2 linked regions of the Caldimonas thermodepolymerans genome follow. The protein of the gene in region 1 interacts with the protein of each later gene in a pairwise test. Links are inferred from orthologs where the notes say so. Each region holds a gene or a part of one and is shown in the gene's direction. Other genes may lie near its edges.

What was found.
Region 2: the proteins of selB (region 1) and serC interact in binary tests that used the Escherichia coli proteins (3 or more experiments, as listed by UniProt). The link is inferred for Caldimonas thermodepolymerans from one-to-one orthologs.

What each region holds. Positions count from the first base shown.
Region 1 is NZ_CP064338.1:802,630-819,122, forward strand. The notes cover bases 13,270-16,224. They hold selB (selenocysteine-specific translation elongation factor), read left to right. Parts: upstream 13,270-13,758; coding sequence 13,759-15,690; downstream 15,691-16,224. Other genes in these bases: IS481_RS03985 (transglutaminase-like domain-containing protein), read left to right, coding at 13,270-13,755; IS481_RS04000 (glycine cleavage system protein H), read left to right, coding at 15,821-16,224. Outside these bases: IS481_RS03930 (LysR substrate-binding domain-containing protein), read left to right, coding at 210-1,139; IS481_RS03935 (DUF2917 domain-containing protein), read left to right, coding at 1,231-1,614; IS481_RS03940 (MFS transporter), read left to right, coding at 1,611-2,843; IS481_RS03945 (hypothetical protein), read left to right, coding at 2,873-3,157; fdxH (formate dehydrogenase subunit beta), read left to right, coding at 6,571-7,452; IS481_RS03960 (formate dehydrogenase subunit gamma), read left to right, coding at 7,462-8,082; formate dehydrogenase accessory protein FdhE, read left to right, coding at 8,129-9,145; selA (L-seryl-tRNA(Sec) selenium transferase), read left to right, coding at 9,145-10,587; IS481_RS03975 (NAD(P)/FAD-dependent oxidoreductase), read left to right, coding at 10,626-11,987; IS481_RS03980 (TlpA disulfide reductase family protein), read left to right, coding at 12,047-12,607; more of IS481_RS03985, read left to right, coding at 12,643-13,269; more of IS481_RS04000, read left to right, coding at 16,225-16,255; IS481_RS04005 (DsrE family protein), read left to right, coding at 16,252-16,493. UniProt on the Escherichia coli protein: Translation factor necessary for the incorporation of selenocysteine into proteins. It probably replaces EF-Tu for the insertion of selenocysteine directed by the UGA codon. SelB binds GTP and GDP.
Region 2 is NZ_CP064338.1:1,311,748-1,318,220, reverse strand. Bases 2,613-5,590 are described here. They hold serC (3-phosphoserine/phosphohydroxythreonine transaminase), read left to right. Parts: upstream 2,613-3,547; coding sequence 3,548-4,633; downstream 4,634-5,590. Other genes in these bases: pheA (prephenate dehydratase), read left to right, coding at 4,626-5,590; IS481_RS06305 (DUF2059 domain-containing protein), read left to right, coding at 2,959-3,525; gyrA (DNA gyrase subunit A), read left to right, coding at 2,613-2,862. In the rest of the region: more of gyrA, read left to right, coding at 220-2,612; more of pheA, read left to right, coding at 5,591-5,729; IS481_RS06290 (prephenate dehydrogenase), read left to right, coding at 5,749-6,473. UniProt on the Escherichia coli protein: Catalyzes the reversible conversion of 3-phosphohydroxypyruvate to phosphoserine and of 3-hydroxy-2-oxo-4-phosphonooxybutanoate to phosphohydroxythreonine. Is involved in both pyridoxine and serine biosynthesis.

The sequences.
Region 1 (16,493 bases):
CGCCGGCTTCAAACGATCAATGGGGCCGCCGCGCACGACGGAATTTCATGTGAGCGGCCCGCTTGCCGCGCCGGCGCGCAAAATCGGACCGGTCTCGCATGACGACCGTGCATGCGAGGGCGCCGCGGAAGTCATCCCGTGCGGGCGCCGGGGACGGTAGAACGCAGGCTGTGCCAGCAGGAGGTGGCCGTATGTCCGATGAAACGCGCATGTCGCTGCCGCTGGTCCGGCTGCCGTCGCTGGACCTGATCAAGGGCTTCGTCGCGGTGGGCCGGCAGATGAGCATCACGCAGGCGGCCGACGAGCTGTGCCTGACCCAGTCGGCGGTGTCCAAGCAGATCCGCACGCTGGAGGAGGCGCTGGGCGTGCCGCTGTTCCATCGCGGTTACCGCAGCCTCGCGTTCACCGAGCACGGCGAGCTGCTGTTCAAGGTGGCCGATGCCTGCGTGCAGCAGCTGCAGTCGGTGGTGGGGCTGATGGCCGTGCAGCGACCCAGGCCGGTCACCGTCACGATGAGCACCAGCGTGGCGGCGCTGTGGATGCTGCCGCGGCTGGGCGACTTCCTTGCCGCCCATCCGGACGTGGACGTGCGGTTTGCGGCCACCAACACCGTGCTGGAGGTGGGCGGCGACGTGGACCTGGCCATCCGTTACTGTGCCCCGCGGCATGCGCCGATCGGCGCGATCCGGCTGTTCGGCGAGACCATCGCGCCGGTGGCCCATCCGGCGATCGATCCCCGTTGCCTGGACACGCGCGAGGCGCTGGCGGCGGTCAACCTGCTGGAGTTCGACTACCCCGGCCGCCCCTGGCTGCACTGGGCCGACTGGCTGGCCGCGCGCGGCTGGAGCACCGCCAGCGCCAAGGCGGTGCTGCGCTTCAACCAGTACGAGCAGATGGTGCAGGCGGCGTTGGCCGGGCAGGGCGTGGCGCTGGGGCGGCTGGAGCTGCTGCAGGCGCCGCTGCGCGCCGGCCAGCTGCGGCTGCTCGAGGGGCCGCGCGTCGCGCCGTTCGACAGCGGCCAGGCCTTCTGGCTGATCGGCGCAGGCGACGACGTGCCCGACCCGGTGCGACGCGTGGCCGACTGGATCCTCCATTGCGCGCAGGAGGTGCGCACCGCCGCCTGGGCGCCGTTGCCATGAACGGGCGTCCGCTTCGCGCGCCCGAAGTTTCAAGTGACAGGGCTTGGGCGCGTGCCCAGCATGGAAGCACCAACGTCATTGCGGGGCATCCATGCGTTTCCTTTCCCTTGATCTGTGGTCCCTGCCGTCCTGGCTGGGGCGGGGCGCGCGCCGCACGGCGCGGCCCGAGGTCCGTGCGGCGACGCTGAGCTACGAGGCGTGGAACCGGGCGGGCCCGGGCGGGCGCCGCACGACGCCGTTGCCGGCCGGCTTCACGTTCGAGCCGCACGGCTGCCGGGTGCTGGTGCTGCGCCCGTCCGTCGCGCTGGTGCTGGGCTGCACCCAGGGCACGTTGTGGGTGACGCGGCACCTGGACGTCGAGGACCACGTGCTGCACGCCGGCGCGACGCTCGCGGTGCGCGCCGGCGACGTGGTCGTCGTCACCGGCACCCGCGCGCGGCTGTCGGTCACGGCCGCCGGAGGGAGGCGCACATGAGCGCCGCGTCCTCCCGCCTGTCCGGCGCGCTGGTGGCGACCCTGGTGGCGGCCAGCTTCATCTCGCTGATGTCCTTCGGCGTGCGCGCGGCGTTCGGCCTGTTCACCGCGCCGCTGCCGCCGGACCTCGGCATCACGCGCGAGGCGTACTCGCTCGCGATCGCGGTGCAGAACCTGTGCTGGGGCGTGACGCAGCCGTTTGCCGGCCACCTGACCGACCGCTTCGGGGCGCGCCGGGTGATGCTGGTCGGCGCGCTGCTGTACCTGGCCGGCATCCTCGGGTTGATGGTGTCCGGGACCGCGCTGCACGTGCTGCTGAGCGCGGGCGTGCTGGTCGGCGTCGGCATGGGCGGGGCCTCGTTCTCGACCGCGCTGGCCGCGCTGGGCCGGGTGATGCCGGAATCGCACCGCTCGTGGGCGCTCGGGGTCGGCACCGCCGCGGGATCGCTGGGGCAGTTCGTGATCGTCCCGCTGGTGCAGGCCTGCATCGACCTGGGTGCGCACTGGTCCGCGGGCGCGGGCTGCATGGCCGCGGGCATCGCTTCCATCCTGGTGGCCGCGTGGTTCGTCCGCGAGGTGCCCGCCGCGGGGGGCGCCGCCGCCGTGCCGGCGGCCTCGGCGCGGACGGTGCTGGGCGGGGCGTTCGCGCACCGCAGCTACGTCTGGCTGGTGCTGGGCTTCTTCGTCTGCGGCTTTCAGCTCGCCTTCATCACGACGCACTTTCCCGCCTACCTCGGTGACCTGGGTGTCTCGGCCAGCCTGTCGTCCTGGGCGGTGGCGATGATCGGGCTGTTCAACGTGCTGGGCGCCTACCTGGCCGGCACGCTGGGCGGCCGCTGGGGCAAGAAGCCGCTGCTGGTGTGGATCTACCTGGTGCGCGGCGCGCTGATCGCCGGCTTCGTGCTGCTGCCGGTGTCGACCGCGACGGTGCTCGGCTTCGGCGCAGGCATGGGGCTGCTGTGGCTGTCGACCGTGCCGCTCACCTCGGGCCTGGTGGCGACCTTCTTCGGCACGCGCTACATGGGCATGCTGTTCGGCATCGCCTTCTTCAGCCACCAGGTCGGCTCCTTCCTGGGCGTGTCGCTCGCGGGTGCGGTGTACCAGCGCACCGGCTCGTACGACGCGATGTGGTGGGGCTGCGTCGCGCTGTCGCTGCTGGCGGCGGTGGCGAACCTGCCGGTACGCGAGCAGCCTGCCGAGCGCTTCCTGCGCCTGGCGGGTGCGCGCTGAACCGGAGGAGCGCCATGCGGCGGCATGTGATGGTGCCCCTCGTGCTGCTGGGCGTGCTGGCAGGCACGGCGCTCGCCGTCGATGCGCTGGCGCGCCGCAGCGACGCAGGCGGCGCGGTGCTCGTCTGGACGACACGGCCGGCGCGCCTGCTGCGCACCCTGCCACCCTCGGTGCGGGTGGTGCGCACCTGGGATGACGGGCGGCTGGTCCAGCTGCATGCGGCCTCGCTGCGGGCGCTCGACGGCGCGATGCTGGACGCCCCGCTGCGCCTGCACCTGTCGGGCTGGGCCGTTGCGCTGGCCGGTTGCGGGTGAACCACGCGTCCTTCCTGTTGGCCTGTCGCCGACCTGCAACAACCGGTGCGCGTTGCGGACGGCACCGCGTCGTGCGCCGGTTCGCGCATCGCGCGCCGGCGCCGTCATCCGGGCCGGCTTTGCGACAGGTTGTCGCGATCCCTCGAGACACCCCGGCGCAAGGTGCGACAACTTGTCGCGACGGGCTGCCACGACACCTGTGCATTTCGTTTCATAGGGGAAACAGTGGAGCGACCGCGGGTTCCCACTCGGGTCCAATCCACACGCACAGTCAGGTCCGGTGCCGCGTGCGGCCCCCCTAGCCACACAGGAGTGACATCGATGGACATGAACCGGAGGCAGTTCTTCCGGGTCAGCGCCGCCGGGCTGGTTGGGTCCAGCCTGGTCGCGATGGGCTTCTCGCCCACCGCAGCGCTGGCCGAGACGCGCAACTTCAAGCTCGCCCGTACCACCGAAAGCCGCAGCATCTGCCCGTACTGCTCGGTCAGCTGCGGGCTGGTCATCTACACGCTGGGCGACAAGGCCAAGAACGTCAAGTCGTCGATCATCCACATCGAAGGCGACCCGGACCACCCCGTCAACCGCGGCACGCTGTGCCCCAAGGGCGCGGGCGTGATGGACATGATCCAGTCGCCGAACCGGGTGCTGTACCCGCAGGTGCGCGAGCCCGGCAGCAACGAATGGAAGCGGATCACCTGGGATGAGGCGCTCACCCGCATCGCGCGCCACATGAAGGACGACCGCGATGCCAACCTGATCCGCACCAACGACAAGGGCGTGACGGTCAACCGCTGGAACTCGGTGGCGTTCCTGATCTCGTCCGCCTCGTCCAACGAATCAGGCTACCTGAGCGTGAAGGTCGCTCGTGGCCTGGGGATGGTCGCACTCGATACACAGGCACGCATCTGACACGCGCCGACGGTGTCCAGTCTGGGCCCGACTTTCGGTCGCGGAGCGATGACCAACTCGTGGACCGACATCCGCAACACGGATCTGGTCCTGATCATGGGCGGCAACGCCGCCGAGGCACACCCGTGCGGTTTCAAGTGGGTGACCGAGGCGATGCAGCACCGCAAGGCCAAGCTCATCGTGGTCGACCCGCGCTTCACGCGCTCGGCTGCGGTGGCGGACGTCTATGCCCCCATCCGCGTGGGGACCGACATCGCCTTCCTGGGCGGCGTCATCAACTACCTGCTGAGCAACGACAAGATCCACCTCGAGTACGCCAAGTTCAACACCGACCTCACGTTCCTGCTGAAGCCGGAGTTCTCGTTCGACAACGGCCTGTTCAGCGGCTACAACGAGGAGCGCCGCGCCTATGACAAGTCGACCTGGGGCTACCAGATCGGCGAGGACGGCTACGTCAAGGTCGACGAAACCTTGCAGGACCCGCTGTGCGTGTACCAGCAGCTGAAGAAGCACTACAGCCGCTACACGCCGGAGATGGTCAGCCGCATCTGCGGCACGCCGCAGGACAAGTTCCTGCAGATCTGCGAGATGATCGGGGAGACCTCGGCGCCGGACAAGGTGATGACCATCATGTACGCGCTCGGCTGGACCCAGCACTCGGTGGGCTCGCAGAACATCCGGACGATGGCCATGATCCAGCTGCTGCTGGGCAACATGGGCCGTCCGGGCGGCGGGGTCAACGCGCTGCGGGGCCATGCCAACGTGCAGGGCATCACCGACATGAACGCCTACTCGGACGTGCTGTCGGGCTACATGAGCGCGCCCACCGACGCGGACACCAACCGCGCCGAGTACCTGGCGCGCCGCACGCTCAAGCCGCTGCGGCCGAACCAGATGTCGTTCCCGCAGAACTTCCCGAAGTGGCACACCAGCCTGATGAAGGCGTACTACGGCGACGCCGCGACGGCGGAGAACGACTACTGCTACGACTGGATCCCGAAGCGTGATGCAGGCTACGACGTCCTGCACATCTTCGAGCTGATGCACCAGGGCAAGATCAACGGCTTCCTCGTGCAGGGCTTCAACCCGATCGCGGCGGTGCCCAACAAGAAGAAGCTGTCGGCGGCGCTGAGCAAGCTGAAGTACCTGGTCATCATGGACCCGCTCGAGACCGAGACCAGCGAGTTCTGGAAGAACTACGGTCCGCTCAACGACGTGGATCCGGCCACGATCCAGACCGAGGTGTTCCGGCTGCCGACCGCCTGCTTCGCAGAGGAGGCGGGCACGTTCACCAACTCCAGCCGCGTCATCTCGTGGAAGGAGAAGGCGGTCGACCCGCCGGGCGAGGCCAAGCCCGACTCGGAGATCATCGCGCGCCTGTTCATGAAGCTGCGCCAGCTGTACGCCAAGGAAGGCGGCACGCTGCCCGAGCCGATTGCGGCGCTGACCTGGCCGTACCTCAACCCGAACGTGCCGTCGCCCGTCGAGCTGCTGCGCGAGATCAACGGCCGTGCGCTGCGCGACGTGCTCGCGCCGCCCGATCCGAAGAACCCGGACGCGCCGCGCGCCGTGCTGGTGAAGGCCGGCGAACAGCTGCCGGGCTTCGCGCTGCTGCAGGACGACGGCTCGACCGCGTGCGGCAACTGGATCTACAGCGGCTGCTTCACGCAGGCGGGCAACATGACCGCGCGGCGCGACACGTCCGACCCCAGTGGCCTGGGCGTGTACCCGAACTGGGGCTTCGCGTGGCCGGCCAACCGCCGCATCCTGTACAACCGGGCGTCGGCCGACCCGTCGGGCAAGCCGTGGGATCCGAGCCGCACCTACCTGTACTGGAACGGCAGGTCCTGGGCCGGTGCGGACGTGCCCGACATGCGGCCCAACGCGAAGCCCGAGGAGGGCGTGGGCTCGTTCATCATGAACCCCGAGGGCGTGGCGCGCCTGCATGCCGTCGGCATGGCCGACGGGCCGTTCCCCGAGCACTACGAGCCCTTCGAGACGCCGGTGGGCGTGAACCTGATGTGCCCGGACAACCCGAAGGCCGTCAGCAACCCGGCCGCGCGCGTGTTCAAGGGCGACCTCGAGGCGTTCGGCACCAAGGAGGAGTTCCCGTACGCGGCGACCACCTATCGCCTGACCGAGCACCACCACTTCTGGACCAAGCACGCGCGCAGCAATGCGGTCGTGCAGCCCGCGCCGTTCGTCGAGATCGGCGAGGAGCTGGCCCGCGAGAAGGGGATCCGGCAGGGCGACAAGGTGCGCGTGCGCAGCAACCGCGGCGAGGTCATCGCCGCGGCGGTGGTCACGCGGCGCATCAAGGGGCTCCATGTCGACGGCAAGGTCATCCACACCGTCGGCATCCCGATCCACTGGGGCTTCAAGGGCGTGACGCAGAACGGCTACCTCGCCAACTCGCTGACGCCGTTCGTCGGGGATGCGAACTCGCAGACCCCGGAGTTCAAGGCGTTCCTCGTGAATATCGAGAAGGTGTGAGGAGGTAGGGCATGGCCAGTCTGCAATCGCTCGACGTGGTGGCCCGCTCGGCCACCACCACCCCGACCCCGCAGGTCCGCAACGCGGTCCCGCAGGTCGCCAAGCTGATCGACGAGTCCAAGTGCATCGGCTGCAAGGCCTGCCAGGTCGCCTGCATGAACTGGAACGACCTGCGCGACGAGGTCGGGCAGAACATCGGCGTCTACGACAACCCGGCGGACCTCACGCCGAGCTCGTGGACGGTGATGCGCTTCTTCGAGGTCGAACCCGAGGAGGGCAAGCTCGAGTGGCTGATCCGCAAGGACGGCTGCATGCACTGCGAGGACCCCGGGTGCCTCAAGGCCTGCCCGTCGCCGGGGGCGATCGTCAAGTACGCCAACGGCATCGTCGACTTCATCAGCGAGAACTGCATCGGCTGCGGCTACTGCGTCAAGGGCTGCCCGTTCAACGTGCCGCGCATCAGCGCCAAGGACAACAAGGCGTACAAGTGCACCTTGTGTTCCGACCGCGTCGGTGTGGGGTTGGAGCCGGCCTGCGTGAAGACCTGCCCGACCGGGGCGATCGGCTTCGGCACGAAGCCGGACATGGTCGCCTACGCGCAGAAGCGGGTCGGCGAGCTCAAGGAGCGCGGCTTCCAGAACGCGGGGCTCTACAACCCCGAAGGCGTGGGCGGCACCCACGTGATGTACGTGCTCAAGCATGCCGACAAGCCCGAGCTGGAAGGCCTGCCGGCCAACCCGACCATCAGCTCGCTGGTGGCGCTGTGGAAGGGCGTGGCCAAGCCGCTGGCGCTGGCCGGCATGATCGGTGCCGTGCTGGCCGGGTTCTTCCACTACATGAAGGTCGGGCCGGTCGAGGAGAAGGCCGACAGCGACGAGAAGGCGGACGCCTGAGGAGGCCCCATGAGCAAGCTGATCCGACGCTACAGCGACGGCGAACGCCTGAACCACTGGGCGCTGGCCATCTTCTTCTTCCTGGCCGGCCTGTCGGGCCTCGCCTTCTTCCACCCGAGCCTGTTCTTCTTCAGCCACCTGTTCGGCGGCGGGGCCTGGGCGCGCATCCTGCACCCGTTCCTCGGGGTGCTGATGGTGCTCAGCTTCCTGGGCCTGTTCTTCCGGCTCTGGAAGGACAACCTCTTCGACGAGCGCGACCGGGAATGGCGCCGCAACGCCGGCCGGATGCTGCGTGGCGACAAGGCCGGCATGCCGCCGGTGGGCAAGTACAACGCCGGGCAGAAGACGGTGTTCTGGCTGATGGTGCTGAGCCTGCTGGTGCTGCTGGTCACGGGCTTCATGTTCTGGCGGCCCTGGTTCGCCCCGTACTTCACCATCGGCGTGATGCGCGTGGCGGTGCTGCTGCACTCGATTGCCGCGGTGGTGCTGGTGCTGACCGTCATCGTGCACATCTACGCGGCCATCTGGGTCAAGGGCACGGTGCGCGCGATGACGCGCGGCACGGTGTCCGAGGCCTGGGCGCGGCAGAACCATCCGCTGTGGCATCGCGAAGTGACGCAGGGCAAGTGAGGCGGGCCATGGGGTGCCGGTTGCACGCAAAGGAGACAATGAACGCATGACAGCCACGGGAACGGTGCGGGTGATGCCCGTCGAGGAGATCGTCGCGCGCGGTGGCGGCAACGTGCCGTACCTGGCGCCGCCGGCGCGCGGGACCGTCTTCGCCGAACGGGGCATGCGCCTGCGCCAGCTCGCCGCCTCGCACGCGATGGGCGATTTCCTGCGCTTCATGGCCGACGTCTCGCTGGCGCAGCAGGAGCTGCTGAACCGCCATCCCGAGGTGCCGCTGCCGGATGCGCAGGCATTGGACGATGCGGCGCGCTGCGGGGTGCCGCCGCTGTCGGCCACCGACTGGCCGCGCGATGCGGCCTGGCGCCAGGTGCTGCGCGACCTCGTCACCAAGGTGCGGGTTGCCGCGCCCGAGGCTGCACGGCCCGTGATCGACCGCCTGCTGCAATGGGACGACGTGCAGCTCGAGCGGCAGGCCGACGGCCTGCTGCACGGCGTGATGCACGGGCTGGACCTGGCCACCGCACCGCTGGTGGCCGCCGCGCTACAGGTGCACTGGACGCACCTGGTCATTGCCACCCAGGAACGGCACCAGGGCGGCGGGTCGGCCTTCGGCCGGCTCGACGACCACGGGCGCTGTCCCTGCTGCGGCAGCCGGCCCACCGCCAGCGTGGTGCGCCCGGCCGGTGATGCGCCGGGCCAGCGCTACCTGCACTGTTCGCTGTGCTCGATGCAGTGGCACATGGTGCGCGCGCGCTGCACGCACTGCGGCGCCACCGGGCACATTGCCTATGAATCCCTGGAGGCGGCCGACGCGCCGGGCGACGAGCCGCCGCGCCTGGCCGCGGTGCAGGCCGAGACCTGCGACGACTGCGGCCATTACCTCAAGATCGTGCACACCGAGCGCGATCCGTTCGCGGAGCCGGTGGCCGACGACCTGGCGACGCTGACGCTGGACCTGCTGGCCTGCGAAGCGGGCCGGCAACGCTACGGCGTCAACCTGATGCTGCTGTACGGCGAACCCGAACCACCGGGAGACTCGCCTCCCACGCCGGGAGGTCATTGATGGCCCGGCCCAGCGAGTCCGTCGTGTACGGTTCCCAGGCCAGCCCCAAGGACCTGCCCTCCGTGGACCGTCTGTTGCGCCAGCCCGCCGTGGCGGCGCTCGTCGACACCCATGGCCACACGCTGGTCGCCGCGGAAGTGCGCGCGATGCTCGACGCGCTGCGCGCCCGCGCGGTGGCGGGCGAGCTGACGCAGGCCGAGGTGGAGCCCGGGGCGCTGGCTGCCCGGCTGGCCGGACGCGTCGAGGCGCGCCTGGCCCCCCGCATGCGCGCGGTGCTCAACCTGACCGGCACGGTGCTGCACACCAACCTCGGCCGCGCGCTGCTGGCCGACGAGGCGCTGCAGCACCTGATGGCGATGATGTCCGGGCCGAACAACCTCGAGTACGACCTGGCCTCGGGCGGGCGCGGCGACCGCGACAGCGTGGTCGAGGAGCTGCTGTGCACGCTCACCGGCGCCGAGGCGGCGACCGTGGTCAACAACAACGCCGGCGCGGTGCTGCTGACCATCGCGGCGCTGGCGCGCGGGCGCGAGGTGGTTGTCTCGCGCGGCGAGCTGGTCGAGATCGGGGGCGCGTTCCGCATGCCCGACGTGATGGCCAGCGCCGGCGCGCAGATGGTCGAGGTCGGCACCACCAACCGCACCCACCCGCACGACTACGAGCGTGCGATCAACGAGCGCACCGCGCTGGTGATGAAGGTGCACACCAGCAACTACGCGGTGCAGGGCTTCACCGCGAGCGTCAGCGAGGCCGAACTGGCCGAAATCTGCCGCGCCCGCGGCGTGCCGCTGGCCACCGACCTGGGCAGCGGCGCACTGGTGAACATGGAAGACTACGGCTTGCCGCACGAGCCAACCCCGCAGGAGATGCTCAAGGCCGGCTGCGACGTGGTCACCTTCAGCGGCGACAAGCTGCTCGGCGGCCCGCAGGCCGGGCTGATCGTCGGCACGCGCGAGGCGGTCGGGCGCATCCGCAAGTTCCCGATGAAGCGGGCCCTGCGCATGAGCAAGCTGCCGCTTGCGGCGCTGGAGGCGACCCTGCGGCTGTACCTGCGGCCCGAGCGGCTGACCCGCGACCTGCCGACGCTGCGCCTGCTGACCCGCCCGGTGCAGGAGATCGAGGCGCTGGCGCGTGCGCTGCAGGCCGAGGTGGCCGCGGCGGTGGCGCCGCACTACGCGGTCGAGGTGGTGGCGTTGATGGGGCAGATCGGCTCGGGTTCGCTGCCGGTCGAGCGCCTGCCCTCGGCGGGGCTGGCGATCGCGCCGCTGCAGCGCCAGGGCATCGGCCGCGCGCTCGACCGGCTGGCCGAGGCCTTGCGCGGGCTGCCGGTGCCGGTGATCGGCCGCATTGCCGACGACCGCCTGTTGCTGGACCTGCGTTGCCTGGAAAATCCGGACCTTTTCGTGCGCCAGCTTCCAGCGCTGCGCGAGGTGCTGGCCTGAATCCGTTTTCCGTCACGACAAGCCCACAAGGAGTACACATGTCGCTTGATCGACGCCACTTCCTCATCGGCGCGGCCGCCGCGTCCACCGGCTGGCTGTCCGGCTGTGCCAGCCCGGCCGGTTCCTCGTCCCCGGCGGCCACGACGCTGCCGCCCATGATCGGCCTGCCCGGCCAGCAGCTGATGCCCAAGGGGCGCGCCCCGCGCGTGGTGGTGGTCGGCGGCGGCTGGGGCGGCCTGACCGTCTCCAAGCAGCTGCGCCTGAAGGCGCCGCAGGCCGAGGTGGTGATGCTCGAGCGCAACCCGGTGTTCTTCTCCTGCCCGTTGAGCAACAAGTGGCTCAACGACATCGTCGACGACAGCTTCCTCACGCACGACTACCTCAAGGTGTCGCAGGCGCACGGCTACAAGTACGTGCAATGCGAGGTCACCCATGTCGACCGCGCGGCACGGCGGGTCTACACCAGCCAGGGGCACCTGGACTACGACTACCTCGTGCTCGCGCCCGGCATCCGCTACAACTACGAGGCCTGGTTCGGCAACGACCGCGCGGCGGCGGATGCGACGCGCACCCGCTTCCCGGCCGCCTACATTCCCAACGCCGAGCACTTCACGCTCAAGCGCGCGCTGCAGTCCTTCAAGGGCGGCGACTGGGTCATGACACTGCCGCCGCCGCCGCAGCGCTGCCCGCCCTCGCCCTACGAGCGGGCCTGCATGATCGCCTACTACTTCAAGAGCCACGGCATCAAGGGCCGGGTCACCATCCTGGACCACAAGCCGCGCATCATGCCGATCGGCCCGGGCTTCCGTGCCGCCTTCGAGGAGCTGTACAAGGACTACATCACCTACGTGCCCAATGCGCACGTGCAGGAGGTGGATCCCTTCAACAAGCGCATCCGCACCTCGGCCGGCGACATGAAGTTCGACCATGCGACGCTGATGGCGCCGCACCAGGCCGGCGACATCGCCTGGAAGGCCGACGCGATCGCGCGCGGCCCGGACGGCAAGCCCACCGGCTGGACCGACGTCGACCCGCTGAAGCTGCACCTGCGCGGCGACGACCGCGTCTACGTGATCGGCGACGCGGTGGGCCGGGTCGCGCCGACCTTCGGCTTCTATCCCAAGAGTGCGCACGTCGCCAACGCGCTGGGCCACATCGTGGCCGGCTACATCGGCGAGCGCCTGGCCGGCCGCAGCCCGAAGGACGAGTTGCCGGACAACCTCTGCTACATGATGGTCAATGGCAACCCGCGCGAGGCGATCAGCGTGCAGTTCGACTACGTCGTCAACTCGAAGGGCGAGATCGAGCAGACCCAGATCGACGACAACGAGCGGCGCGAGGAACTCGTCACCGAGAACTTCCGCTGGGCGTCGCTGAAGTTTGACGACATGTTCGCATGATGACGAGGGCACGGCGCCTTTCTCGCAGTCCCTCGCCCGACTTGCACGGGCCGGGCGGCATGCCTCCCGGCGGCCTGGGCGGGGAGGGCGCCGTCGCCTTCGTGCCGGCGCGGCGCCGGCTGGTGGCCGCGCTCGCGCTCGGCCTCGCGCTGCCGGAACTGGCGGCGCAAACCGAGGGCGGGCCGCTGTACCGGCCCTGGCCCCGGGGCCGCGCGACGCCCGGGCTGGACCTGCCGGCCTGGGAGGGCGGCCGCTGGTCGCTGGCGCACTCGCGCGGGCGCGTCGTGGTGCTCAACTTCTGGGCCAGCTGGTGCCCGCCGTGCGTCACCGAGCTGCCCTCGCTGGAGCTGCTGGCCGCGCGCCACGAGTCCGACGGGGTCGAGGTGCTGGCGGTGAACTTCCGCGAGACCGACGCCGCGGTGCGGCGCTTCCTCGAGCGCCAGCCGCTGACGCTGCCGGTGCTGCGCGACGCCGACGGCGCGGCGGCGAAGGCGTTCGGCGTGCGCGTGTTTCCCACCACGGTGGTCGTCGGCCGCGACGGCCGGGCCGCCTTCACCGTGACCGGCGAGTGCGACTGGGGCGGGCCGCAGGCCCGCGCCTGGATGGCTGCCGTCGTCTGACTTCGTCCTCTCCTTCGCTGCACAAGGAACCTGCCATGACCTGTCGTCTCACCCGCCGTCACCTGCTGCGCACCGGCGCCGCCGCCGCGACGCTGCCCTGGCTCCCGCGGGTCGCCAGCGCCCAGGAGCGCCGCTTCGCACCACAACCCGACGGCTGGCGCACCTTCGAGGTGACCACCACCGTCACGGTGGCCGACGTGCAGGGCACCACGCGCCTGTGGCTGCCCATCCCGGACCTCGACACGCCCTGGCAACGCAGCCTGGACCACAGCTGGACCGGCAACGCGTCGCGCGTGGCGATCGTGGCGGATGCGCCGCGCGGCGTGCGCATGCTCTACGCCGAGTTCCCGCCGGGGGTCGCCGAGCCGACCCTCGCGCTGACCAGCCGCGTGCAGACCCGCAACCGCACGGTCGACTGGAACCGCCCGGCCGGCGTGCGCGAGGACCCGGCCGTGCTGCGTGCCGCGCTGCGGCCGACCGAACTCAAGCCGCTGGATGGCATCGTGCGCAAGACCGCGCTGGAGGCGACCCGCGGCGCGCGTACCGACTTCGACAAGGTGCGCGCGATCTACGACTGGGTGGTCGCCAACGCGCACCGCGAGCCCAAGGTGCGCGGCTGCGGCACCGGCGACATCGTCACGATGCTGGAGACCGGCAACCTGGGCGGCAAGTGCGCCGACCTGAACGCGGTGTTCGCCGGCCTGTGCCGTGCGGTGGGCGTGCCGGCGCGCGACGTCTACGGCCTGCGCGTCGCGCCTTCGGCGTTCGGCTACAAGGAGCTGGGGGCCAACCCGGCCAACCTGACCGGCGCGCAGCACTGCCGCGCCGAGGCGTACATCGCCGGCCACGGCTGGGTCGCGATGGACCCGGCCGACGTGCTGAAGGTGATGCGCCAGGAAACCCCCGAGTGGATCCGTGACACGGACCATCCCGTGGTCGCGCCGGTGCGCGCCGGCCTGTTCGGCAACTGGGAGGGCAACTGGATCGGCTGGAACACCGCCAACGACCTGATGCTGCCCGGCAGCGCGGGCAAGGCCAGCCTGCCGTTCCTGATGTACCCGAACGGCGAGAACGACAGCGGCCGCTTCGACGAGCTGTCGCCGGACACCTTCCGCTACCGCATCCAGGGACGCGAGATCACGGCCTGACGCATGATCATCGGCACCGCAGGACACATCGACCACGGCAAGACGACGCTGGTGCGCGCGCTCACGGGCGTGGACACCGACCGGCTGCCCGAGGAGAAGAAGCGGGGCATCAGCATCGAGCTGGGCTACGCCTTCCTCGACGTCCCGCAGAGCACGCAGCGCATCGGCTTCATCGACGTGCCGGGCCACGAGCGGTTGGTGCACACCATGTTGGCCGGCGCCACCGGCATCGACTTCGGCCTGCTGCTGGTGGCCGCCGACGACGGCGTGATGCCGCAGACGCGGGAGCACCTCGCGGTGCTGTCGCTGCTCGGCGTGCAGCGCGGGGCGGTGGTGATCACCAAGGCCGACCGCGCCGACGCGGACCGCCTCGCCGCCGTGCGGGCCGATGTCGGGCAGCTGCTGCAGCACAGTTCGCTGCAGGGCGCGCCGGTGTTCGCGCTGTCGGCGCACACCGGCGAGGGCGTCGAGGCCCTGCGCGAGCACCTGTACGAACAGGCGCGCCAGCTGGGCGAGCGCGCGCCGGACGGTCGCGCGTTCCGCCTCGCGGTGGACCGTGCCTTCACGCTCGACGGCGTCGGCACCGTCGTGACGGGCACCGTCCATGCCGGCCGCGTGGCGGTCGGCGACGAGCTGGTGCTCTCGCCGGGCCCCGGCGCCCGGGTGCGCGTGCGCAGCCTGCATGCGCAGAACCGGCCGGTCGAGCAGGCCGCGGCCGGACAGCGCTGCGCCGTCGGTCTGGCCGGCATCGCCAAGCAGGACATCGAGCGCGGCCAGTGGTTGGTGCATCCGGCCTGCGCGTTGGCCACCGACCGCATCGACGCGACGCTCACGCTGTGGCACGAGGAAGCGAAGGCCCTGCGCAGCGGCACGCCGGTGCATGTGCACATCGGCGCCGCGTCGGTGCCCGGTTCGGTGGCCGTGCTCGACCGCGAGACGCTGCCTCCGGGCGAGACCGCACGCGTGCAGCTGGTGCTGCGCGCGCCGGTCGGCGCCTGGCATGGCGACCGGGTGGTGCTGCGCGACGCCTCGGCCAGCCGCACGCTGGCCGGCGGCACCGTGCTCGACCCGTTCGCGCCGGTGCGCTACCGCCGCACTGCGCAGCGCCTGGCCGAGCTCGACGCGCTGGCGCAGCCCGGGCTGGCCGGGCGGGTGGCAGGGCTGCTCGCGGTGGCGCCCTACGGTGTCGACTTGCGGCGGCTGGCGGCTGCGCAGGGCCTGGAGTCGACGCAGCCGCTGGCCGACGTGCTGCCGGCCGCGGCGCTGCACCTGCACGATGCCCGCGCCGACCTCGCGCTCGGCGAAACCCAGGCCACGGCGGTGCGTGCCAGCGTGGTCGAGGCCCTGTCCGCCTACCACCAGCGCCACCCGGACGAACTCGGGCCCGATGCGGCGCGCCTGCGCCGGCTCGCGCAGCCACGCATGCCCGAAGCCCTGTGGCGGCACCTGCTCGTGCTGCTGCAGGCCGACGGGACGCTCGCGGTGCGCGGCGCCTTCGTGCACCTGCCGGCGCACGGCGTGCGCCTGTCCGCGGTGGACCAGCGCATCGCGCAGAAGGTGGCACCCCGGCTTGCGGAATCCGGTTTCGAGGGGTGCTGGGCGCGTGACCTGGCGCGCGACTGCGGCGAGTCCGAACCGCTGATGCGCACGACGCTCGCGCGGCTGGCACAGCGCGGCGAACTCCATCAAGTGGTGAAAGACCTCTACTACTCGGTCGAGACGATGGCGAAACTGGCGGCCCTGGCGCGACAGCTTGCCGGGCAGAGCGAGCGGCTCGCGGTCACGGCGGCCGCGTTTCGCGACGCGACCGGGCTGGGCCGCAAGCGCGCGATCCAGATCCTCGAATACTTCGATCGCATCGGCCTGTTGCGCCGGGTCGGTGACGAGCATCGCCTGCGCACCGACAGCACGCTGTTTGCCGAGGAAGCGGCATGAATGCCGGTTCCTGCAACTCCGCGGAGGGGAGACGATCCTGGTGGGTCGGCCGGGCTTCAAACCCGGTGGGTGACGCCATGCGTCGCTGGGTGGGTTCGACTCCCATTCCCCTCCGCCATCCCGTTCACCCATGAACATCTGCGGCTTCGAGTTTCCCGACGAGCTCTGGATCCTGGTCGAGCACCAGGTGTGGGCACGCCTGCACGAGGACGGCGCCGCCACCGTCGGCATCACCTCGGTGGGGGCGCGCGAGGCGGGCGAGATCTACATGTGCCGGCCCAAGCCGGTGGGCACGCGGGTCGAGCGCGGCCGCTCGGTCGCGGTGGTGGAGCTGGCCAAGTCCATCGTCTCGGTCAAGTCGCCGGTGGGCGGCGAGGTGGTCGAGGTCAATCCCCGGCTGGCGCAGGAACCCGAACTGGCCTACAAGGACGTCTATGGCGACGGCTGGCTGGTGCGCCTGCGCGTGTCCGACTTCGAGGCCGACCGACCTCACCTGCGGCGCGGCGCGGCGCTGCGCGGCGCCGTCGAACACTACCTCTGGCTCAACAAGGTCGAACGTCCATGAGCGATGCCGGTCACGAAGCCGAAGGCGTGGCGATCCTGCTGTGGGCCACCGACCCCGCGGCGCCGCACCGCCTGGTGACGCCGTTCTTCCATGCCGCGGCCGCCGCGGCGATGGACGTGCCGGTCGAGATCTACTTCACCGCGCGCAGCGTGCACCTGCTGGTGCCTGGCGTGGCCGACGCGCTGCGCGCCAGCCCGCACCATCGCAAGACCGTCGGCGACGCGATGCGCGAAGCGGT
Region 2 (6,473 bases), 500 kb from region 1 along the record:
AAAAGACGGAATCAGGAAACACGCGGTTACGCGCAGTTCCGCTACCGACCGGAAGGATTCTGCCATACCGCGTCACATGGACAAGTTTTTGTCTATAGGGTGGCGCACTGCGTTCTTCCCTGTTGCGCAGGCACGACACACCGGGCGCCGTAGAATCGCGGTTTCACCGCGCACGCGCGCCGATGGACGGCCTGTGCCGCCGCCGTATTCAGGGACCGCATGACTCAGTTCGCCAAAGAAACCCTCCCGATCAGCCTCGAAGAAGAGATGCGGCGTTCGTACCTCGATTACGCGATGAGCGTGATCGTGGGACGCGCCCTGCCCGATGCCCGCGACGGTCTGAAACCGGTGCACCGGCGCGTGCTGTACGCGATGCACGAGCTGAACAACGACTGGAACCGGCCCTACAAGAAGTCTGCTCGTATCGTCGGTGACGTCATCGGTAAGTACCACCCGCACGGCGATTCGGCGGTCTACGACACGATCGTGCGCATGGCGCAGGATTTCTCGCTGCGCCACATGCTGGTCGATGGCCAAGGCAACTTCGGCTCGGTCGACGGCGACAGCGCCGCGGCGATGCGCTACACCGAAGTCCGCCTGGCCAAGATCGCCCACGAGATGCTGGCCGACATCGACAAGGAAACGGTCGATTTCGGCCCCAACTACGACGGCTCCGAGAAAGAGCCGCTGGTGCTGCCCACCCGCCTGCCCAACCTGCTGGTCAACGGCTCGGCCGGCATCGCGGTGGGCATGGCGACCAACATCCCGCCGCACAACCTCAACGAGGTGGTGGACGCCTGCCTGCACCTGCTGAAGAACCCCGAGGCGAGCATCGACGAGCTGATGGAGATCATCCCGGCGCCGGACTTCCCCACCGCCGGGATCATCTACGGCCTGTCGGGCGTGCGCGAGGGCTACCGCACCGGCCGCGGCAAGGTGGTGATGCGCGCCAAGTGCCACTTCGAGGACATCGACAAGGGTGCGCGCCAGGCCATCATCATCGACGAGATCCCCTACCAGGTGAACAAGAAGAACCTCCTGGAGCGGATCGCCGAGCTGGTCCACGAGAAGAAGATCGAGGGCATCAGCCACATCCAGGACGAGTCGGACAAGTCCGGCATGCGCGTGGTCATCGAGCTCAAGCGCGGCGAAGTCCCGGAGGTGGTGCTCAACAACCTGTACAAGCAGACCCAGCTGCAGGACACCTTCGGCATCAACATGGTCGCCCTGGTGGACGGCCAGCCGAAGCTGTGCAACCTGAAGGACCTGCTGGAGATCTTCCTCGAGCACCGGCGCGAGGTCGTCACCCGCCGCACGGTGTTCGAGCTGCGCAAGGCGCGCGAGCGCGGCCACGTGCTGGAAGGCCTGGCGGTGGCGCTGGCCAACATCGACGAGTTCATCCAGATCATCAAGAACTCGCCCACCCCGCCGATCGCCAAGCAGGAGCTGATGAGCCGCGCCTGGGATTCGTCGCTGGTGCGCGAGATGCTGGCGCGCGCCGAGCAGGACACCCCGGGCGGTCGCGCCGCCTACCGCCCCGAAGGGCTGCCGCCACAGTACGGCCTGCAGCCTGACGGGCTGTACCGCCTGTCCGACGACCAGGCCAGCGAGATCCTGCAGATGCGCCTGCAACGCCTGACCGGGCTGGAGCAGGACAAGATCATCGGCGAGTACAAGGACGTGATGGCCCAGATCGCCGACCTGCTGGACATCCTGGCGCGCCCCGAGCGGGTCACCGCGATCATCGCCGAGGAGCTGGTCGCTCTGAAGCAGGAGTTCGGCCAGACCAAGCTGGGCGCGCGGCGCAGCGAGATCGAGCACAACGCGCAGGAACTCGACACCGAGGACCTGATCGCCCCGACCGACATGGTCGTCACGCTCAGCCACGCCGGCTACATCAAGAGCCAGCCGCTGGCCGAGTACCGCGCGCAGCGCCGCGGTGGCCGCGGCAAGCAGGCGGCGGCGACCAAGGAAGACGACTGGATCGACCAGCTCTTCATCGCCAACACGCACGACTACATCCTGTGCTTCTCCAACCGCGGCCGGGTCTACTGGCTGAAGGTCTGGGAGGTGCCGCAGGGCGGGCGCAACAGCCGCGGCAAGCCCATCGTCAACATGTTCCCGCTGCAGCAGGGCGAGAAGATCAACGTCGTGCTGCCGCTGACCGGCGAGTTCCGCAGCTTCCCCGAAGACCACTACGTCTTCATGTGCACCGCGCAGGGCACGGTCAAGAAGACCGCGCTGGACGAGTTCAGCAACCCGCGCAAGGCCGGCATCATCGCCGTCGACCTGGATGAGGGCGACTACCTGATCGGCGCGGCGCTGACCGACGGCAAGCACGACGTGATGCTGTTCTCCGACGGCGGCAAGGCGGTGCGCTTCGACGAGAACGACGTGCGCCCGATGGGCCGCAACGCGCGCGGCGTCAAGGGCATGACGCTCGAGGAAGGCCAGAGCGTGATCGCGATGCTGGTGGCCGAGGACGAATCCCAGAGCGTGCTGACCGCCACCGAGAACGGCTACGGCAAGCGCACCCCGATCACCGAGTACACCCGCCACGGCCGCGGCACCAAGGGCATGATCGCGATCCAGCAGTCCGAGCGCAACGGCAAGGTGGTCGCCGCCACGCTGGTGCGTCCGGAGGACGAGATCATGCTGATCACCGACAAGGGCGTGCTGGTGCGCACCCGGGTGGCCGAGATCCGCGAGCTGGGCCGCGCCACGCAGGGCGTGACGCTGATCTCGCTGGACGAGGGCTCCAAGCTGAGCGGCCTGCAGCGCATCGTCGAGAACGACGCGGGCGACAAGGCCGAGGACGAAGCAGCCGACGACACCCCGCCGGCCGGGGGCGCCGACAACTGAGGCCCGGCACGCGCGCCCTGACGACCCGCGACGCTGCACCTTCGGGTGCAGCGTCCTTTCTGGCGGTTCCGACCGCTGCCCCAGATCGAGACCGCCATGCACACCACCCGCCTTGCCCTCGCCACCAGCCTGCTGGCCCTGGCCGGCTTTGCCCATGTCGCCCCCGCCGCCGCACAATCCAAGGCGGAACTGGTGGACAGGCTCATCCAGCTGCAACGCCCTGCCGAGGCCGTCACCGTGGAGCTGGTGCGCACCGATGCGTCGGTGCTGCTGTCCGAGGCCGGCGCCGCGCTGCAGGCCCGCGTGCCGGCCGACAAGCGGGACGCCGTGGCCGATGCCATCAGGACGGACGTCAGGAAGTACGTCGACACCATGCTGCCCGAAGTGCGCAAGATCGCCGAGGAACAGGTCAAGGCCAAGTGGGCGCCGGTGCTCGCCGAACGCTTCACCGAGGCCGAGCTCAAGCAGCTGATCGCCTGGGTGGAATCGCCGCTGTACCGCAAGCACCAGGAACTGATGCCGCAGCTGTATGGTTCGCTCCACGAGGCCGTGCTCGGTGACGTGCGCACGAAGCTCTCGCCCCAGATCGAGCGCGTGCGCACGGAGATCGACCAGCAGCTGGCGCCGTTCGTGCCGCCCGCCCCGAAGAAATCCCCGAAGTGACAACACCCCTCCTCCCGACGAGATGAAGCGCCCCTACAACTTCTCTGCCGGCCCCGCGGCGCTGCCGCAGGAAGTGCTCGAGCAGGCCGCCGCCGAGATGCTCGACTGGCACGGCAGCGGCATGAGCGTGATGGAGATGAGCCATCGCGGCCGCGAGTTCATGTCCATCCGCGACCAGGCCGAGACCGACCTGCGCGAGCTGCTCGACGTGCCCTCGCACTACCACGTGCTGTTCATGCAGGGCGGCGGCATCGCCGAGAACGCCATCGTGCCGCTGAACCTGTCGCGCGGCGGCACGGTCGACTTCGTCGTCACCGGCGGCTGGTCAGCGAAGTCGTACAAGGAAGCCAAGCGCTACTGCCGGGCGCGCGTGGCCGCCAGCAGCGAGGCCGACGGCTACACCCGCATCCCCGCGCAGTGGCAGCTCAGCGAGCGCCCGTCCTACGTGCACGTGTGCACCAACGAGACCATCCACGGCGTCGAGTTCCAGGAGCTGCCCGACCTGAAGGCCCTGGGCTGCGACGCCCCGCTGGTGATCGACTGCTCCTCGCACATCGCCTCGCGCCCGATCGACTGGTCGCGCGTCGGCCTGGCCTTCGCCGGTGCCCAGAAGAACATCGGCCCGGCGGGCCTGACCCTGGTGATCGTGCGCGAGGACCTGGTCGGCCACGCGCTGGAGATCTGCCCCTCGGCGTTCGACTACAAGACCGTCGCCGAGAACCACTCGATGTACAACACCCCGCCGACCTACGCGATCTACACGGCCGGCCTGGTGTTCCAGTGGCTCAAGCGCCAGGGCGGCGTGGCCGAGATGGAGCGGCGCGCCCGCGCCAAGGCCGAGCTGCTGTACGGCTACATCGACGCATCCGGCTGGTACGTCAACAAGGTGGACCCGACCTGCCGCTCGCGCATGAACGTGCCGTTCTTCCTGCCCGACGACCGCCTCAACGAGGCCTTCCTGGCCGGGGCGAAGGAGCGCGGGCTGCTGCAGCTCAAGGGCCACAAGTCGGTGGGCGGGATGCGCGCCAGCATCTACAACGCGATGCCGCTCGAAGGCGTGCAGGCGCTGGTCGACTACATGCGAGAATTTGCAGCTCGCCATGGCTGACGAACTGACTCCCCCCCAGGATCTGCAGGCGCTGCGCGCCCAGATCGACGCGGTCGACCGCGAACTGCTGACGCTGCTCAACCGCCGCGCGGCGCTGGCTCAGGCCGTCGGCGAACTGAAGAAGAAGGAAGGCTCGGTGGTGTTCCGCCCCGAGCGCGAGGCCCAGGTGATCGACGGGCTGAAGGCCTTCAACCCCGGGCCGCTCAAGACCGACTCGGTGGCGCCGATCTGGCGCGAGATCATGTCGGCCTGTCGCGCGCTGGAAACCCCGACCCGGGTCGCCTACCTGGGCCCGGCCGGCACCTTCAGCGAGCTCGCGGCGCTGGGCTTCTTCGGTTCGTCCATCGTGCGCGTGCCGTGCGCCAGCATCGACGAGGTGTTCCGCACCACCACCGCCGGGGCGGCCGACTTCGGCGTGGTGCCGGTCGAGAACTCCACCGAGGGGGTGGTGGCCCGATCGCTGGACCTGTTCCTGACCACGCCGCTGTTCATCATCGGCGAGACCAGCCTGCTGGTGCGGCACAACCTGCTGCGCAAGGAGAACAGCCTGCAGGACATCGAGGCCGTGTGCGCCCACCCGCAGGCGCTGGCCCAGTGCCACCTGTGGCTGAGCAACCACCTGCCCCACGTCGAGCGCCGCCCGGTGGCGAGCAACGCCGAGGGCGCGCGCCTGGCCGCCGAGAACCCGCGCCTGGCCGGCATCGCCAGCGAGCGCGCCGCCAGCGAATACGGCCTGCACATCATCGCCCCGGCGATCCAGGACGACCCGCACAACCGCACCCGCTTCGCGATCGTCGCCCACCCGGAGCGCCACCCGCAGCCCAAGGCGTCGGGCCACGACTGCACCAGCCTGGTGGTGTCGGTGGTCAACCGCCCCGGCGCCGTGCACGACATGCTGGTGCCGCTGAAGGCGCACGGCGTCTCGATGAGCCGCTTCGAATCCCGTCCGGCGCGCTCCGGTCAGTGGGAGTACTACTTCTACATCGACCTGCAGGGCCACCCGGACGAGCCCCACGTGGCCGCCGCGCTGAAGGAGCTGCGCGCCGCCTGCGACTTCTTCAAGCTGCTCGGGACCTACCCCATCGACGTCCATTGAGCCGCCGGAGACCGTGCAGATGTTCAATCAACTGGGCTTGATCGGTTGCGGCCTGATGGGCGGCTCGTTCGCGCTGGCGATGAAGCGCGCCGGGCTGGTCAAGCGGGTGGTCGGTTACAGCAAGTCGCCGTCGACCACGGAGAAGGCCCGCCGCCTGGGCGTCATCGACCTGGCCGCGGAGTCGGCCCTGCTGGCCGTCTCCGGCTCCGACATCGTGCTGATCGCGGTGCCGGTGGCGGCATCCGAGGCCACCTTCAAGGCCATCCGCCACCTGGTCGAGCCGGGCGTGCTGCTGATGGACGTGGGCTCCACCAAGCGCGACGTGGTCGACGCCGCCCGCCGCGTGCTCAAGGAGCGCGTCGAGTACTTCGTGCCGGCCCACCCGATCACCGGCAAGGAAGTCGCCGGCGTCGAGCACGCCGACGCCCTGCTCTATTCGGGCCGCCAGGTCATCCTCACCCCGCTGCCGCAGACCGACCCCAAGCTGCTGCAGAAGGCCATCGACGTCTGGTCGGCGATCGGCTGCCAGGTGCTGAAGATGACGCCGGAGAACCACGACGCGGCCTTCGCCGCGGTGAGCCACCTGCCGCACCTGCTGGCCTTCGCCTTCTTCAGCTCGGTCTACAAGCAGCCGGCCGGCAAGGATTTCCTCTCGCTGGCCGGGCCGGGCTTCCGCGACTTCACCCGCATCGCCGCGAGCGATCCGGCGGTCTGGCGCGACATCCTGCTGGCCAACCGCGAGGA